3 regions of the Prochlorococcus sp. MIT 1307 genome follow, and region 3 is predicted to be linked to each of the others. Evidence: predicted binding sites of a transcription regulator. Region 3 holds the regulator's gene; each other region holds the start of a gene.
The links. Region 3 encodes NtcA, which controls nitrogen genes in cyanobacteria. Its sites were predicted from a motif close to GTANCNNNNGNTAC; they were not measured.
Positions count from the first base shown of each region.

Region 1: the regulator NtcA is predicted to act here: its motif matches at 3,717-3,730, upstream of SOI82_RS08575 (ferredoxin--nitrite reductase).
Region 2: the regulator NtcA is predicted to act here: its motif matches at 2,811-2,824, upstream of SOI82_RS06940 (anthranilate phosphoribosyltransferase family protein).

Region 1 covers NZ_CP139301.1:1,678,584-1,684,110, reverse strand. Annotated here, with positions in the region: gene SOI82_RS08605 (hypothetical protein) at 1-178, shown strand, start outside; gene SOI82_RS08600 (hypothetical protein) at 413-586, shown strand; gene SOI82_RS08595 (high light inducible protein) at 1,984-2,091, opposite strand; gene SOI82_RS08590 (hypothetical protein) at 2,419-2,592, shown strand; gene SOI82_RS08585 (DUF4278 domain-containing protein) at 2,769-3,176, shown strand; gene SOI82_RS08580 (hypothetical protein) at 3,373-3,555, shown strand; gene SOI82_RS08575 (ferredoxin--nitrite reductase) at 3,934-5,527, shown strand, end outside.
Region 2 covers NZ_CP139301.1:1,360,011-1,365,537, forward strand. Annotated here, with positions in the region: gene SOI82_RS06930 (MFS transporter) at 1-1,132, opposite strand, end outside; gene SOI82_RS06935 (GNAT family N-acetyltransferase) at 1,204-1,677, shown strand; gene SOI82_RS06940 (anthranilate phosphoribosyltransferase family protein) at 1,686-2,759, opposite strand; gene cobA (uroporphyrinogen-III C-methyltransferase) at 3,341-4,126, shown strand; gene SOI82_RS06950 (aminotransferase class IV) at 4,136-4,984, opposite strand; gene SOI82_RS06955 (anthranilate synthase component I family protein) at 4,981-5,527, opposite strand, start outside.
Region 3 covers NZ_CP139301.1:1,011,495-1,017,021, reverse strand. Annotated here, with positions in the region: gene SOI82_RS05300 (cob(I)yrinic acid a,c-diamide adenosyltransferase) at 1-588, opposite strand, end outside; gene rph (ribonuclease PH) at 728-1,450, shown strand; gene ntcA (global nitrogen regulator NtcA) at 1,531-2,265, shown strand; gene SOI82_RS05285 (DUF3084 domain-containing protein) at 2,324-3,256, shown strand; gene SOI82_RS05280 (resolvase) at 3,253-3,690, shown strand; gene SOI82_RS05275 (DUF3146 family protein) at 3,668-3,925, opposite strand; gene pth (aminoacyl-tRNA hydrolase) at 3,934-4,539, opposite strand; gene SOI82_RS05265 (TatA/E family twin arginine-targeting protein translocase) at 4,583-4,825, opposite strand; gene psbH (photosystem II reaction center phosphoprotein PsbH) at 4,874-5,074, opposite strand; gene SOI82_RS05255 (photosystem II reaction center protein I) at 5,445-5,527, shown strand, end outside.

The sequences.
Region 1 (5,527 bases), 670 kb from region 3:
TGTTGAACGTCATGGGGGAGAGCCTGGCTCAGCAAGCCGACGACTCCGGATCCAATACGCAGCGGAATTCCTACGCTTTGCCTTTAAGAATGGGGCTAATAGAAGTTGGCTGCCACCAGAGGATCTGAATACATTCATTGGAGAGAAGGCAACTATGGGTCAAATTCAGAGAGTCTGACAACAGCTAGAACGGAATTACACAGAAAGGCCGAAATTTAGTGCTTGGTGATCCATATTCGGTTCTGGTCCTAATGGGACTGCTCTTCCTTGGGTTACAGCTTTATGAGCTGCTATCACCATCAAAAACAGCAAAGGCGAAAGTCTTTCTTTGACAAAACTTAGATGTATGCAATTCAACTACGTATAGAGAAGCTCTTCGGACAGATCCACACGGGGAAAGATTAAAGCTGGAATGAGATACCTGATCAATTCAGACGCCGGAGAAGAGGATCCCATTACCTCTCAGGGCTTCGACAACTACGACGATGCCTATGAATTACTAAAGGAGATCTACGGAGATATGTACTGCTCAGATGCTGACTACGTAGCTCCTCTTTACTACGAGATCATTGAGCTAAAAGATTGAACGATTTGGGTGATCATCAATACATGCAGAATACCTGTCCAACCAGCTTGATACTTTTTATTTAGAACTGTAGTTACTCTGATTTCACTCTAATCCTTTAAACACTAGTTATACCAAGCAAATAAGCGAAATTAACTAATGGCTAATGAACAGTTAAAAGCCATTAATAACAATGAATCTGCACAATCTCTAGGAATCTATGCTGGGAAATTCTAACGAGAAGATAAGGAAGCCCTTAGCTTCTATGAGCTTATTACCCATGATCTTTTATCTCTACTCTTTCTCGCCAGCATGCAATCTTTAAGCCATGAAGACCTAGACATATTCAAACCCTTTTATCAGTAACTTTGCTGCCAACTGCCTAAGGGCCCATATCGCAGAAATCGATGCAGGGTGGCAGCCATGTCGATGGAGGCATAGCCTAGAAGCATATTTAAGAAGTTGATCCTTGGGCGTCAAAAGCCAATAATGCTGCTGCTTTCGACAGCGCTAATTTAGAAGATTTGAAAATAAGGCCAAATACTTGGGTAACCAGAACGAAAGCTCTAGTTAGAACCTAGTTTGTTCTGAATTAAGTGAATTCAATATTTCTGCAGGGTGGTTGCACCTGCATTAGGAAAAGTCATCACACAATAAAAAAGCCTCTTGATCAGAAGAGGCTTCATAAGACCGTTTGATCCCCATCACCCGGCCACTTGGATGACACTAGTCACTGTCAAGCGATTTGTCATCGGTAGATACACGCTATTTATAGTGTGACTTATACAACCGATCAGAAAAAACACTACTTGTGGGGGTTGATTTTGAGCTCAATCTCTCTTAGAAAACAGGTTCCCCATCACCCAGGTCCGGCGCGTTTCGCAAGGGCCTTTTTTTATGAGCTAGAGGGCTTGCCAAAATTAACTAATTAGGTAAAAATACCTGAAGTGAGGAGATGAGATTCTCCGAGCAGTGGAAACAAGGCAACACTTGCTCATGATCTCCAAGAGCCCGCCTTTGGCGGGTTTTCTTGTGCCTAAAGTTACATCCGATGATAGATATGTCCGAAATATGCGTGAACTCTGAATAAGAAGAAATAGAAAGTCTCAGCGTAACTGCCAAAGGATGCTCAAGGGAAAAGAGCATTAATGGTCACCAAAACGAACGCAAGAAATGGTGCAAAGCATCACTTCTTAAACTAGCAAACAGGCTAAGAATAGATGTCGAGAATCCTCCCTCTCAAAGCTATTCATGCCAACAGAATTCGCACCCTAGAGTTAGCACTTAGCTTTCATTGAACACAAAAAAAAGACCCTTGACCAGACCGTCAAGGATCAATTTTGATACCTACTTCAGCTTTATCTAGTAAGAAATTTTTTAATACTTTGCAGATAAGGCTTGAATGGATTGAATTCCATTTAAAAAATACCTGGAATCATCTGTCCAGTTGTTGCATAAGAACCAAGTGCTGCTACAAAGCCGATCATTGCAGCCCAGCCATTAAATTTTTCTGCTTCAGGAGTCATGAGAGTAGTTAAAAATAACCCTTTAAATATAAAGGAAACATGAAGGAACTGTGGGTATAAACCCCTACGGCATTGATTGATCTTTTTTCTTTTATTCATTAGCTTGGCTTATCCTGCTTGATTTCTTTATTGGGGCAGAACGGAATTGGAATATGTGGCCTAGCGGCCTCAGCACATTGAAATGGTTTTACAGCTTTATGAGCTGCTATCACCATCAAAAACAGCAAAGGCGAAAGTCTTTCTTTGACAAAACTTAGATGTATGCAATTCAACTACGTATAGAGAAGCTCTTCGGACAGATCCACACGGGGAAAGATTAAAGCTGGAATGAGATACCTGATCAATTCAGACGCCGGAGAAGAGGATCCCATTACCTCTCAGGGCTTCGACAACTACGACGATGCCTATGAATTACTAAAGGAGATCTACGGAGATATGTACTGCTCAGATGCTGACTACGTAGATCGTCCCTACTATGAAAGCATTGATGTCGAACAATAATGCTTCAGGGAGAAAAGACAAAAAGCTATTTTTTGTGCCCTTATGAACTACATCTCTAGTCCTTAGTAGCTATCAATAAAGAGGACATATGGCCAAAGCGCATTCAGGCTCGTTTCTCAAAGACCCTGTTAATCAACAGAAAGAAATTTTCTTTGGCCAACTTCAATCTCTAAACAATGGAAAAGCTTCTTTATCGTGGTAACAAATATACCCAAAACAAAGAAATTGTGTCTAAAAAGTCTGTCCAATTAAAGTACAGGCGGAGCATTTACATTCAAAAAAGACAATTAATATCTAAGGTTCAAAATGATTTAATCTATCGTGGCAACAAATACTTGTCTAAAGGGTCTACTAACAAGCCTTATAGACCTGATGCTAACAAAAAAATCTTCTCGTTAGCAAGGGATCTTATTAATGCACAATTTAATCTCGCCAATGATGAGCTTAGTCGCAAACTATGGGATGAGGTTGCAGCTTTTAAAATTGATCCAAAACGTATTATCAACCTTATGTATAGATGCTGTTCAAACCAAGATAATCAGAGCATGTTAGATGCTGATTTAGATTATTTCTCCAAAGAATAATTATAGTGGATCCCTCCAAATAAAATAATTGCAACCACAAATCAATCATCTAAATCTAACTTTTTAATTAAGAGGTTATCTTATTCAAGAAAGGGATGCTTGGTTTGAATATTATTTTTGTAGCAACTGCAACATATGAATAGTATAGATCTCTGTTGTAATGGTTATGAATTTATTTTCAAGTAAAGGGCTTTAAATGGTTAACCGCCTCTATAGACCAAAATTAACAACAAGACCTTCTACGCAAATAAATGATTTAAGGCGCTCCGGTAATTGTAATAATGGACTAGATAGGGACATTGCTGCAATGAAGAAAGTTTGGAAAATGCTATTAGAAGGTTCAACACGCTGGCTTGGGGAAGTAGGTCGTCAATATTAGTCTTCCGGTTTAGATCCTCAAGAGAGATAAAAGAACTAAATGACGTTTTTTTGTATCTAAATATACATAGAATAATCTTCTAACCTACTCTGGACATAGCAGATTAGCAATAATTTTAGATGGGTCAATCTATCTAGCTTCATCTTGGCTGTAATAATTCTGTATCTAAATTTACTAAATTTTAAATTCAATAAATTTCCATTTTTGTTTAATCTGATACAGAGAGAGTGATCTCCTAAATGTATTAATAGGAGATGTATTTCAATACTTTGCTATGAATATAACTCTGGTCTCACGAAACTTATAAAGCCGAAGCATCCCCAAATTCATTATTCTCTTTTTTTCACCTATAAATCAACAGCATTAAACATCTAAACCATGAAACCGTATTTAGAAGGGAAGAAATTAAATAAAATAGAAAAGAATAAAGCTATAAAGGATGGGCTTTTATTAGGTAGTCAAATAGAAGAATTTGCCAAGATTGGTTGGGAGAAAATGGACAAAACCGACTTAGAGCTTCGCTTGAAATGGTATGGAATGTTCTGGCGGCCTAAAACACCAGGAAAATTTATGCTCCGTTTACGAGTAACTAATGGAATACTAAATGCACATCAATTAAATGTAATTGCATCTATTGTTGCTCGTTATGCAGAAGATGGAAGTTGCGATATCACTACAAGGCAAAACCTCCAACTCCGTGGAATTCTTATTAGTGACCTACCTGAAATTCTTAGACGTCTAAAAGATGCTGATATAGAAACCATCCAATCAGGATTTGATAACCCAAGAAATGTCACAGGTAATCCATTAGCAGGAATCGATCCAAAAGAAATTATAGATACCAGGCCATATACATTGAAGTTGGAAAATTACTTAACTAAGAATGGAGAAGGAAATTCTGAATTCTCTAATTTGCCAAGGAAATGGAACACTGCAGTAGCAGGTTCACATGACAACTTTCTTTTGCATAATGACATTATTTTCCACCCAGTTTTAAAAGAAGGAGAACTTGGTTTTAGTGTTTGGGTTGGAGGGATTCTGTCTTCTCAATTAAATGACTACGCTATTCCTCTTAATGTATGGGTTAAACCACATGAAATCTGTGATTTCACAGGAGTAGTTATATCTAGTTGGCGCGATGGTGGAGAACGTTATAAACGACCTCAAGGACGATTTAGATTCTATTTAAATAAAGTGGGAGTAGAAAATTTTAGGAATCATGTTCAAGAAAAATTTGGAAGACTTATTCCAGACCCTGGTTCTATTTTTTCACAAAAACCACGTTCTTTCTTTGGGATTCACCCTCAAAAGCAGTTAGGACTTCACTATGCAGGCATACATATTCCAGTAGGTAGGCTTTCAGCAGAAGAAATTCAAGATTTAGCCTGTATAAGTGCAACATATGGGAGCAGTGAAGTTCGTCTTACTGAAGATCAAAACGTAATCATAATTAATATCCCAGACAAGCAAATTGATAGTTTTAAAGCTGATCGTCTATTAAAGAAATTTCCTCTCAGCCCAAAAACAATAGCGGCAGGGACTGTCTCATGTACAGGTAATACCTACTGCAGTTTTGCTTTGACAAATACTAAAGATCAGGCTCTAAAGATATCTAAAGAGCTTGACTCAGAAATTGATTTACCTGAAGAGCTAAAGATTCACTGGACAGGCTGTCCAAATAGTTGTGGTCAAGCCTATATGGGAGCAATAGGCCTAACCGGAACAAAAGCTAGAAATGCTGATGGGAAGATGATTGAGGCTTATGACATATCAATTGGAGGAGAGCAAGGTCCAAATCAAAAGATAGGAGAGTTAAAACATAAATCAGTGCCTACTGCTGAATTAAAGAATCTATTAAAAAAATTATTGATTGAAAATTACTCTGCAATTCCAAAGACAAAGAATTCCTCTGAGAAATTTATTGTTTTAAAGCAGATTATTGATTGGATTCGTCAGTTAGGTAAAAGCAGTC
Region 2 (5,527 bases), 350 kb from region 3:
AAATACCTGCTGCACTTGCACCTAGAAAAGTACCCAAACTTTGTAGCCCTTGAAGACTCCCAAGCACAGCTCCTTGACCTGTTGCATTTAATCGTCTTGATATTAGTGCGCGTAAACAAGGTGTGACTAAGCCAGTTCCAATCGCTAAAACGCCGACAGCGTTGAAAACCATTGGAATTGAATTTTCTGTGTTAGCAAGAGTTAAAAGAATGCAGCCTGCAATAACGAATCCTATCCCTGTCAATGTGAGACGCCATTCTCCGAAACGCTTCACCAGTGGGCCAATCAATCCTCCTTGCACGACCATTGCGACAACCCCAACTATGACAAAAGCTTGGCTGGATTGTTGAGGCGTCCAACTAAAGGCCTCTTTGAGATAAAGGACTAAAACAGCTGTGAAGCCATTGAAGGCCATGAAAAAAACAAAGAATGCTACACATAGTCGTCTTGATAAGGGGTTGATGAAGACAAGACGGAGTTGAGTAAATGGATTGAGTTCTCTTTTGCGTATGAAGGAGTTACGTGCCTTTTTAGGAAGGGTTTCGGGCAGTATCCATATGACTAAAAACAAGTTTATTAGGGCAAATAGTGTTGCTGCCCAAACAGGCAGCGTGACACTAAATCTTGCGAGAGCTGTGCCTAGACCAGGTCCAAGTACGAATCCCAGGCCAAAGGCAACACCTATGAGACCGAAAGTTTTTGCACGGTTTTCGGGCGTGGAGATGTCCGCCAAGACGGCCGTAGCAGTAGCTGCAGTTCCTCCACTAGCTCCATCGATGACTCTTGCAATAAAAAGGAGTAATAGCGGTAGGCCAGTCCCCCAAATTGGTAAGAAATTATTCCAGTTGAGGCTGACTGTTACCGCAAATAGAAACAGTCCTATTACCGAACCGGATACGCAAGTGATAATTACTGGTTTTCTACCAAAGCGATCACTCAGAGCACCTATTAAAGGTGCTACTGCGAATTGCGAAATCGCGTAAGTTCCTGCTAAAAGGCCAAGTGTGCTTCCATTAGTAGTAAATCGTTCCAACAGAAATGGAAGCAAGGGAAAGACGATTGTTTCTCCTAGCCTGTCATTTAATAGTGTTATGAAAGCACTAAGAAGAGTAGGAACCTTGGGCAAGTGCACAGATGTAAGTTTCTGGATTCATTTCACCATCCCACACAGCTTGTTAATTGACGTGCTGAGGTTGTAATCAGATGCTGATCAAGTATGAATTGCACCCACTTCGAGCTTCTGAACATGAAGTTGTTAGGGAAGTGTATTCAGATGCAATTGAATCTCAAGGGGATCGTTTTTATACAAAAAGGCAAATTCAGGCCTGGTCTGGCTTGGCTTGGTTGCCAGGTTTTCTGGATAGATCACTGGAGGAAGGAAGAGGTTGGGTTAGTGTTGAGCAACAGCAACTGGAAGCATTTGCTGTGAGATATCCTTTAAACCGGTTGGCACTACTCTACTGTCGTGGTCGATCTGCTCGCAGAGGTCATGCAAATGCTTTGTTAGATCGATTGGAATTAGAAGCTAGGGAAGAAGGTCAAACTGAATTACTAACTGAAGCAAGTTTTTTGAGTTATCCATTGTTATTACGACGTGGCTGGAAACTCATATCTCCTGAAGCTCTAGAGATAGGTGGGGTGAGTTTTGATCGGTATCGTATGAAAAAAAAGCTTTGAATTAAGGGCTATTTCTCGGCCTTTCTCAATACGTTGATTTTTTTTCTCCATGAAATTAATTCTTCGAGAGTTTGTTTTGCTAATCCTTTTCTCATAATGATATCTGCCTTATTTAGTCCTGCTTCAAGACTTTTTGCTTGGCCTGCCAACCATAAGTAGACCCCTGCATTCCAATGAACTGCTGTTTGGAAAGGGCCTTTATTTTCAAGTGCTTGTATGGCTAACTTGCGCCATTCATCTAGATTGCTCCATTCAATATCTTGACCAGAACAATCGTGATCATTTGCATGAAGGATTGTTCGTTTGAATTGATTGTGTGTGATACGCCCTGTTATGCATGCACGACTTATTGGAAGATCTATTCCACCTTCAAGGCCTTTAATTGAAATGAGATCTTTTTCTCCAATAAGCGCAAGAGCTTTGTAGGCTCTTGCTTCGGTGGGAGGATGAACAAATCCACTTACAAGTAAATGTTCTCCTTTGTGAGCGGTCCATATGAGCTCCATGCTTGCTAATGGAGGTCGTTTGCCAAGCTCTTCTCGATAATCAATGAGACTATCTGCTAAAGGGAAGTGATCTGGTTGATGAATTAGTGCCAGTCCATTTTCATCAAAGCAAGTTTGTAATTCTTGAATTGATAGTCCTGTTAATTGAAGGCCCAGCACTTCAAATAGTTCAGCTGTAGTGAGTCCAAATTTGATAGGCATACGCTTTCCACCCTGTAATACGACTGGTTGTTTTGCACTTAAAAGCACTAGTGTTGTTAAGGGATAGATGGGTACTGTTCGGTTGCGTCCATCGAAAGGCATGCCAAAGCATATGGGCCGAGTCTGTTTTTCCTTTGACGTTAGTTTTGGTCCTAATTCTGAGTAGGCATCTATCATTCCAGCGAGTTCTTGTGCTTCCGGTCGTCGAATACGATGCGCAATCATGAATGCTCCGATTTGAGCAGGAGTGGCCTGCCCCTGAAGAATTATTTTTAGAGCCTCTGCAGACTCTTCACGGCTCAACCCACGACTCGTATGTTCTCCACTACCAATTTTGCGGAGAAAGGTTTTAAATTCCTCTTTGCGTTCAAACACTTTGGGATGATGTTTTTAGGAAATCGTTCTTCAGTTCCTATTGCCGTTGTAGTAGTAGTTGCTACGAATCTTTGATTTGATGTGTGAATCAAAAAATCTGAAGATTCATATGACCTCTACAAAAAAGGACTTATTGACATTTTAATTGTTTTGAAAATGATCATTACGAAGGCCGATTATCCTCCTTTTGGTCCATTGAGATTGGCTGCGAATTGTTTTGTTATGCAGTTATGTGTGTAGAACCATTTCCTTGGATACCTAGAGGTTTTAAATAGATGGAAATTGGTTTCAAATGGATTCCCTGTCTTGGCGCATGGTCAGTATGGTTTTCCATGGTTCAAGCTTTAGTAAGACAGGAGCTGCAATTGCAATTTTCAGCAATGCCGAATGAACTGGTCCATTGGGTATAAGCTAATCGCTTTTTCACTAACTACTTTTGCTAAAAAATTTGGGCTTTCTCACCTTTTCTTTGCATTGATCTTTTTCTACTGACATGCTTTGTGCACACTGCGAGAAATATGATATTTCCTGGGCATTTATTCAATTTGCCTTGGATTCAAAGAACTGTTGAAACTGCTTCTATGACTGAGGATAAATATGGAACTGTGTATCTCGTGGGGGGAGGCCCTGGTGACCCTGACTTGTTGACAGTTAAGGCGCAACGTTTGTTAGGGCAATGTGATGCTCTTGTTTACGACTCTTTAGTGCCTCAGGAATTACTTGAATTGGTTTCAAAGTCTTGTCAACTATATTTTGTTGGGAAGCGACGAGGCCATCATTCCATCCCTCAGTCGAAAATTAATTCTGTTCTCCGTGAAATGGCTCGCACCTATTCTTGTGTAGTTCGTCTTAAGGGTGGGGATCCTTTTTTATTTGGAAGGGGAGCAGAAGAAGCAGCTTATTTAGAATCTCATGGAGTCCCTGTAGAAGTTGTTCCTGGTGTTACGGCTGGAATTGCGGTGCCTGCATATGCAGGAATTCCTGTTACTCATAGACGCGCGGGTTCTTCTGTCACTTTTGTTACGGGACATGAGGGCATTGATAAAATTCGGCCTTTTGTAAATTGGCGGGCCCTTGCTTTGGCGAGTGATGGACTGGTTATTTATATGGGTCTACATAATCTTCAATACATCGTTGATGAATTGATCGCAGGTGGATTGAATCCATCCACAACATCAGCCGTTATTCAGCAGGGCACAGTGATTGGACAGAGATGTTTAAAAGCTCCATTGCATGATCTTGTTGGAGAAGTAAAAAGACTGGAATTTGCTTCCCCTTCGATTGTGATGATTGGTCCATATATAGATTTTCAAGTGGCAACATCTGCTCCCCAACCAGCTAATGTCACGATGCCAATAACATTTTGATTGGCTTGATCACAAAAGCTTGATCTCTAATAAAGATAGCCAAAATGCTTTTGGATTAGCATTCATAGTTAGATATTGATTATTTAATTTTTTAATAGCTCTACAGCTAAGACTATTAATTAGTAGCCATTCATCTTTTGGAAAAGGTTGTGCATTAATTGTCTCTTCTTTGATTATTCCAGCATCTAAACCTTGTTGCCTCATAACTCCCGCTAAACACCCACTTTTTAAGGGTGGTGTTAGCCATTGATTGTTACGCTTGACTAAAAGATTAGATGTTGTCCCACAAGATATCTCGCCGCTATTACTGAGTAATAAAGCATCGTCATAACCCGCAATATTTGCTTCTGATTTTGCTTGGATTGCTTGACCATAAGCAAATGTTTTGCATCTACTGATTTGACTATTGGCATTACGCATCTCATTACGACTAATAATCGTCGATATGCATTCGAACTGTGGTTCGCCATCATTGATTTCGAGCCAAAAACGATGACTTGACGCTTCGTTTTTATCTGTAGATATTTTGATATTTCGAGAATAATTGTCCCCTCTAGTCCAATTAAGTCGTAGTACACCATTTCTGTTGTTCAACGATAGTCGTTGTATTGCCTCATCAATCAGAGGTCTCAACCACTCTTCTGAAGGAGGTGATGCCATCCTTAATATTGATGCACTACGCTTCCAGCGATTGAGGTGATTGGTAAGCAATTGAACTTTGCCTTTGTAAATTAAAAGGGTTTCAAAAATTCCATCTCCGAGGGTTAAGCCTCGGTCACAGATTGGAATGGCCAGTTCGCTTGCATTGCCCCATACACCGTTGATCCAGGCGATGTTGTTATTTAGGTTATGGTTCATTGTAATGCCTCTAATAGGGGCATTAATTTCCATTTAAGCTCCTGAGATTCGTCAATTGGGTCAGAATCAGCAACAATTCCACAGCCAGCATTAGCTCGTAGTGTTTTGTTTTTCATCATTATGGAGCGAATAAGAATATTGCTATCGAAAGTGCCGTCCCAGTCGATATGCAATATTGAACCGCAATATGGACCTCTCGCTGTTGGTTCAAGCTCATGTAGACGTTGGCAGGCTCGTAGTTTAGGTGCACCACTAATAGAGCCTCCTGGCCAAGCAGCTTCTATTAAATCTATCCAAGTTTTATTCGGCTCTAAGTCCCCGTGGATTACTGAAGTAAGATGATGAACTTGCGAGTAACTTTCTAATCCTACTAATTGGGGAACACATATTGATCCTGGTTTGCACACTCTTCCTAGATCGTTTCGTAGCAGGTCGACGATCATTACATTCTCTGCTCTGTCCTTAGGACTGCATACAAGCTCCATGGCCATAGCCGCATCTTTATTGCGTTCAGAATGCCGTGGTCTAGTGCCTTTGATTGGC
Region 3 (5,527 bases):
GACTTGATCAGCCATGGACATTATTCTTGGTGGGATAGCAGGACCTGTAAGGATCACATCCATAGCGTCTGGACGTTGCTCAAGAGTGGTGATCAAATCATCTTCTTTGAGATAGCCAAGGGCAATGGCTAGGCCCACTTCGTCTAAAACAAGTTGATCGATGATTCCTTCAAGAATGTTCTCTTTGCAAACCTGCCATATTTCTCTAACGGCATTTCTTTCATTTGATTTGTTTTCGATGCAAGACTTTTCTTTTGCGTTCTCAACTAGACAGCAGGAGATGGAAGGTCTTAGCCATTTCAGTCGTCCACATAGTTGAACAGCTCCTTCGGGGCCTTGGGAGACTCCTCCTTTTAAGAATTGCGCCACAATTACTCGACTTCCTAATCCTGCGGCTCTTAGTGCCTCGCTAAGGACGCCTGAGAAACTTCCTCTAAAGGGTGCGGTGTGTACTTGCAGTTGACCTTCTGAAGTAACTAAATGGAGATGTGCTCGCTTGCCAGGAGTAGAAACAGGATGCAGGCCTGCTCTAGTTTCAATTGCTCGGCTTTGTTTAGGAAGATACTCAGGGCTAATTCTTGAGATCATAAAAACTTCAGGCCCCAAACCTCTATTCCATGAATCTAGCGGTGAGAATTCAATAAACAACTTTTTTGACACTATCTATAGTGTATTGCTAGAAATTCTTTAAGGCTTAAAGCAATCTGTATATTTGTTTTTCGAAATCATGAGTTCTGTTCCTGAGATGAGAGCAACGGGCCGTTTTTCAGATGAATTAAGGCATTGCCAGGTAACCCTGGACCCGATGGGATTTGCTCTTAGTTCCTTGATTATCAAGACAGGTCACACAAGTGTCCTTTGCAGTGTGTCCATGAGGGAAGGTGTGCCTTCCTGGTTGGAAGGGAGCGGGAAAGGCTGGCTTAGTGCTGAGTATCGGTTATTGCCTGCTTCTACTCCTACTAGACAAAATCGTGAGTTAATGAAGCTTTCAGGTCGAACTCAGGAGATTCAGAGGCTTATTGGGAGAAGTCTTAGAGCAGTGCTGAATATGGAAGTGCTTGGAGAAAAAACTTTCTTGATTGATTGTGATGTGATTCAAGCTGATGCGGGTACTAGGACAGCTTCTATCACTGGATCCTGGATCGCACTCAAATTGGCTTGTTTAAGGCTTTTAAAGAAAGGCATTTTAATTAATGATCCCATTGCAGGCCAAGTCGCGGCAGTCTCTGTGGGTTTAAAGGATGGGACTTGTTTGCTTGACCTTGATTACAATGAAGATTCATCAGCGGATGTTGATATGAATGTTGTCATGGACGCTGATGGCCGTTTGCTTGAGCTTCAGGGCACTGCTGAAGGTAAGCCTTTTTCAAGAGCAGAGCTCAATAATTTGCTCGATATTGCTGAGCCAGGTATTAAGCAACTTCTTGCGGTTCAACTTTCAGTTTTATAAAAGTAAGATTCAAAAACGTCATTATTGCTACAAGTTATTTGAAGCGCTCTCCTTAGCGTCCTGCAATCTGCTTCGCCGAAATGGCCGGCGCTATTCGCGGCTTTAGCCGCTATGCACCACAACCAGACTCACCAAAAACAACAAATCTGATTAATGGGCCGGGGCCTGTTAGTGGAACCTTGCTTGATGTCATGAGAGGTCTTGATGGAGCGAATACTGAGTTGATAGAGCGATCGAAAACTATTTTTTTTCCTGGAGACCCAGCTGAAAGAGTTTATTTAATACGTCGAGGCGCTGTTCGATTATCGAGAGTTTATGAATCTGGTGAAGAAATTACAGTGGCTTTGCTAAGGGAGAACAGTTTATTTGGAGTTCTTTCTTTGATTACGGGCCAACGTTCGGATCGTTTTTATCATGCTGTCGCTTTTACAAGAGTAGAAATGGTGACAGCTCCAGCAGCTTCAGTTCTGCATGCTATAGAAGGTGATGCAAGTGTTGGGCTTTTACTACTGCAAGGGTTATCTACAAGGATTTTACAGACCGAAACTATGATTGAAACCCTGACTCATCGTGATATGTCATCGCGCTTGGTGAGCTTCCTTCTTGTCCTTTGTAGAGATTTTGGAGTCCCAGGACAAAAGGGAATCACAATAGATTTAAAGCTTTCACATCAAGCAATTGCTGAAGCAATTGGTTCTACGAGAGTAACAATTACACGATTGTTAGGTGACTTGCGGAACTCCGGCTTGCTACAGATTGAGAGGAAGAAAATATCGATCCTTGATCCAATAGCACTTGCTAAACGATTTAGTTGAGTCACGCGTTGTTTCAGGATGGTAATACAAAGGCTCATTACTAAATTCACTTTTTTCTGTGTCTGGTTGGCTCCTGATCATTGCTTTGTTATTTCTCGGTGGCATCCTCGCAACTTTGGGGGATTTGCTTGGAAGTCGGATTGGGAAAGCCCGCCTTAGCTTCTTTAATCTCAGGCCACGTAGGACAGCAGTTTTAATAACAGTTCTTACTGGCAGCCTCATTAGCGCTATTTCTCTTGGCTTGATGCTTCTAGTAAGTAGGCAACTACGTGTTGGGTTATTTGAGTTAGAGGCTATACAAGCAAAAATTAAATCAGGAGAGAAGGATCTGAAAAAATTGGGGAAGAATTTGTACGCTTTGCGTAGGGGCGATGTTGTTATTAGTAGCGGTCAACCTTTAGCCACTGCAACAATTCAATTGGATCAATCAATGAATGCAAAAAAAGAAGTTGATCTTTTACTGCAAAGAGCAAATTATGAAGCCTATCGAAGAGTTATGCCTGGACAAAGGCCTTCAAGGAGAATAGTTCTAGCATTAAGAGGAGACATTAAAAGACTAGAAGAGATAATAAGTAAAAAAGGCTCATGGGCAGTTAATATTCGCTCTGCAGGTAATGTTTTGTTGGGTGAAAAAGCAGTCTATGTTTTTCCTGAAGTAAGGCCCAATATAAATATTGTTAATGAGGGAGAGGTAATAATTAGCACAGCTATTGAATTAAGTCAGATGAATAACGAATCTTTAGCTAAACAGATTCAATTGTTGTTTGAATCAACATCTGCTGAGATTAAGAGAAGAGGTTCTTTGAGCTCAGTAATTCAATTTAATTCCAGTGAAGTTAATAAAATGGCTAAGGAATTGCTAAAGAGGAAAGAAGGTTTTGTTGAGTTGGAAGCAATTTCTTTGCGTACTAGTCAGACTGCTGATCCCGTGGCAATCTCTTTACAAGTCAGGGAAAAAGTACAAGGGAAGATTTCAAAATATAAATTATGAGAAGCTTTATTGCTATTGACCCAGGCAACAAAAAGTGTGGACTATTACTCGCTGATCTTGAAGCAGATCTTGTTTTAGATGGGAGAGTAATAGATAGTAATGCGGTGATTGATTGCATTCTTGAGTGGAGAGCTCAGGGGCCTATAGATGGCATTGTTCTAGGCAATGGCACTACCAGCAAATATTGGGAAGTGAGGTTGAAAGGTCTTGCTCCTATTGAGATTGTTGAGGAAAGGGGTACTACTTTGCGTGCTCGAGAGCGCTATTGGGAACTTTGGCCGCCAGGTATTTGGTTGCGTTGGTTGCCAAGAGGTTTGCTCTTACCAACGAATCCTTTGGATGCAGTGGCTGCATTGGTGCTATTAGAAGATCATTTGAGCAAGAAGTTGAATTGGACAGGCCCACCAAATTTCAAAATTTCGCTCGAACGGTAAAGATATAGTCCCCACCAGCTTCTAGTTTGTAGTCTGCTTTTATAAGAAATCGCATTAGAGCATCTTGAATCAGGGCTCTTCCCAAGGAAGGTTCAAGTATTAGCTCTCCTTTGTTGAAAGTCCATGTGAATTGCCATTCAAAACCTCCTGCTGAAACTTCTCCATCAAGACATTGATCAATAAAACTTTGACGATATATCCGTAAGTGAGCTTTGGTAACTGGTAGTTGACTCATTTTGGCTATCACTGTTTGGGTCTATAAGAATTAAGGCGATTGGTTCCATGCTCTAGACCAAGAGCTTGAATCAAGTCCAATCCTTCAAGAACTTCTTGAATTACTTCATTAACTATTGGCACTTCTTTTGATGAGAATGTACCTAGAACATGTGGGATTGTCTTTTCCTTGCGCTCTTCTTGTTTAGCAGCTGGAGAACCAATACCTATTTTTATTCTGCAAAAATTTTCAGTACCTAAGTGTTGAATGATGCTTCGAAGGCCATTATGGCCACCAGAACTGCCTTGAGCCCTAATTCTTATACGACCTAAGGGTAGGTCCATATCATCGACTAGTACTAAAAGCTGGCTTACTTCAATATCAAACCAATCCAATGCAGCCCGAATAGATCTGCCACTCTCATTCATATATGTAGTTGGCATAAGTACACGGGTTGCAGTTTTGCCAAATTCAACCTCAGAGAGATTGCCATGAAGTTTTTTTGCATGACGAAACTTCACTTGCTTCTTTGTTGCAAGTTCCTCTAAAACCCAAAATCCAATGTTATGCCTTGTTGAGGTGTATTGGGAACCCGGATTTCCTAGACCTACCAATAACCGGAAATCTCCGGACATAAAATTTCAGCTTTTAAGAGAATTTGTTACCTCATAGTTGTGATTATTTTTGTTCGGTCGAATCTTTTGTGTTTGCAATTTCATCCTTGGAAACTTCCTCGATAGATTCATTCTCTGACATTGCCTGTTGTATTTCTTTTTCGAACTCTGTTGAGGCTGTTTGAAGACCTTTTAGTGTTTTACCAAGAGTTCTTCCTAACTCAGGCAATCGTTTGGGGCCAAAGATAATCAGCGCCAAAGCGCTGATTACAGCTATCTCAGGCAGACCTACGCCAAAGATGTTCATCAGCGCTCCTCAGCACCTTTTACTTTTTTAAACTGATTTTCATTTGGGTTAGACCCCATTCCAATCGACTGAGAAGCCTTGAAGGAGAACTGATTGGTTGTAGATATTCAGCATGATTAGTAGAAAGATAATAAGCATGGCACCAACAAAAGCCATAACTGGTGTTGCCCCCCATCCTGGAACTACCTTGCCTTGGTTACTATTTCCAATTCTTTTAAGCAGGCTTCCAAGCGCAGTTTTCTGTCCCATGACGTTGCTCGAGTCTGAATCGATGAATTAGTGACAACATTGTATGGGCATGCCCCTTCAATGCTGCCTCCTTTGGGGATATTTGATGCAAATTTCTTCTCTGTTGCCTTTTTGAACCAGCCTAATTTCCATGAATTCTTGGTTTTTCTATCCCAAAGCTAGGTTTTGATGAATGAACTCAGCTCAACTTTACGAAGATTGAGGTTCATTGGAGTGTGTTTTGAGGACCAGATTTGGCGAGATTTACATGAGAGCTACTTCGAAACATTTCAATCCACGCCAATCGAAGGGTCTAGAGAGGCATTTTTAGTGCGATTACACCTCAAAGCCTCATAAGATGAGATTGCTTAAATAGTCGTGGTCGCTTTTCATGCTTGCGCTCAAGATTTCCGTTTACACGGTCGTCTTCTTTTTTGTCGGGACCTTTCTCTTTGGTTTCTTGGCTAGCGACCC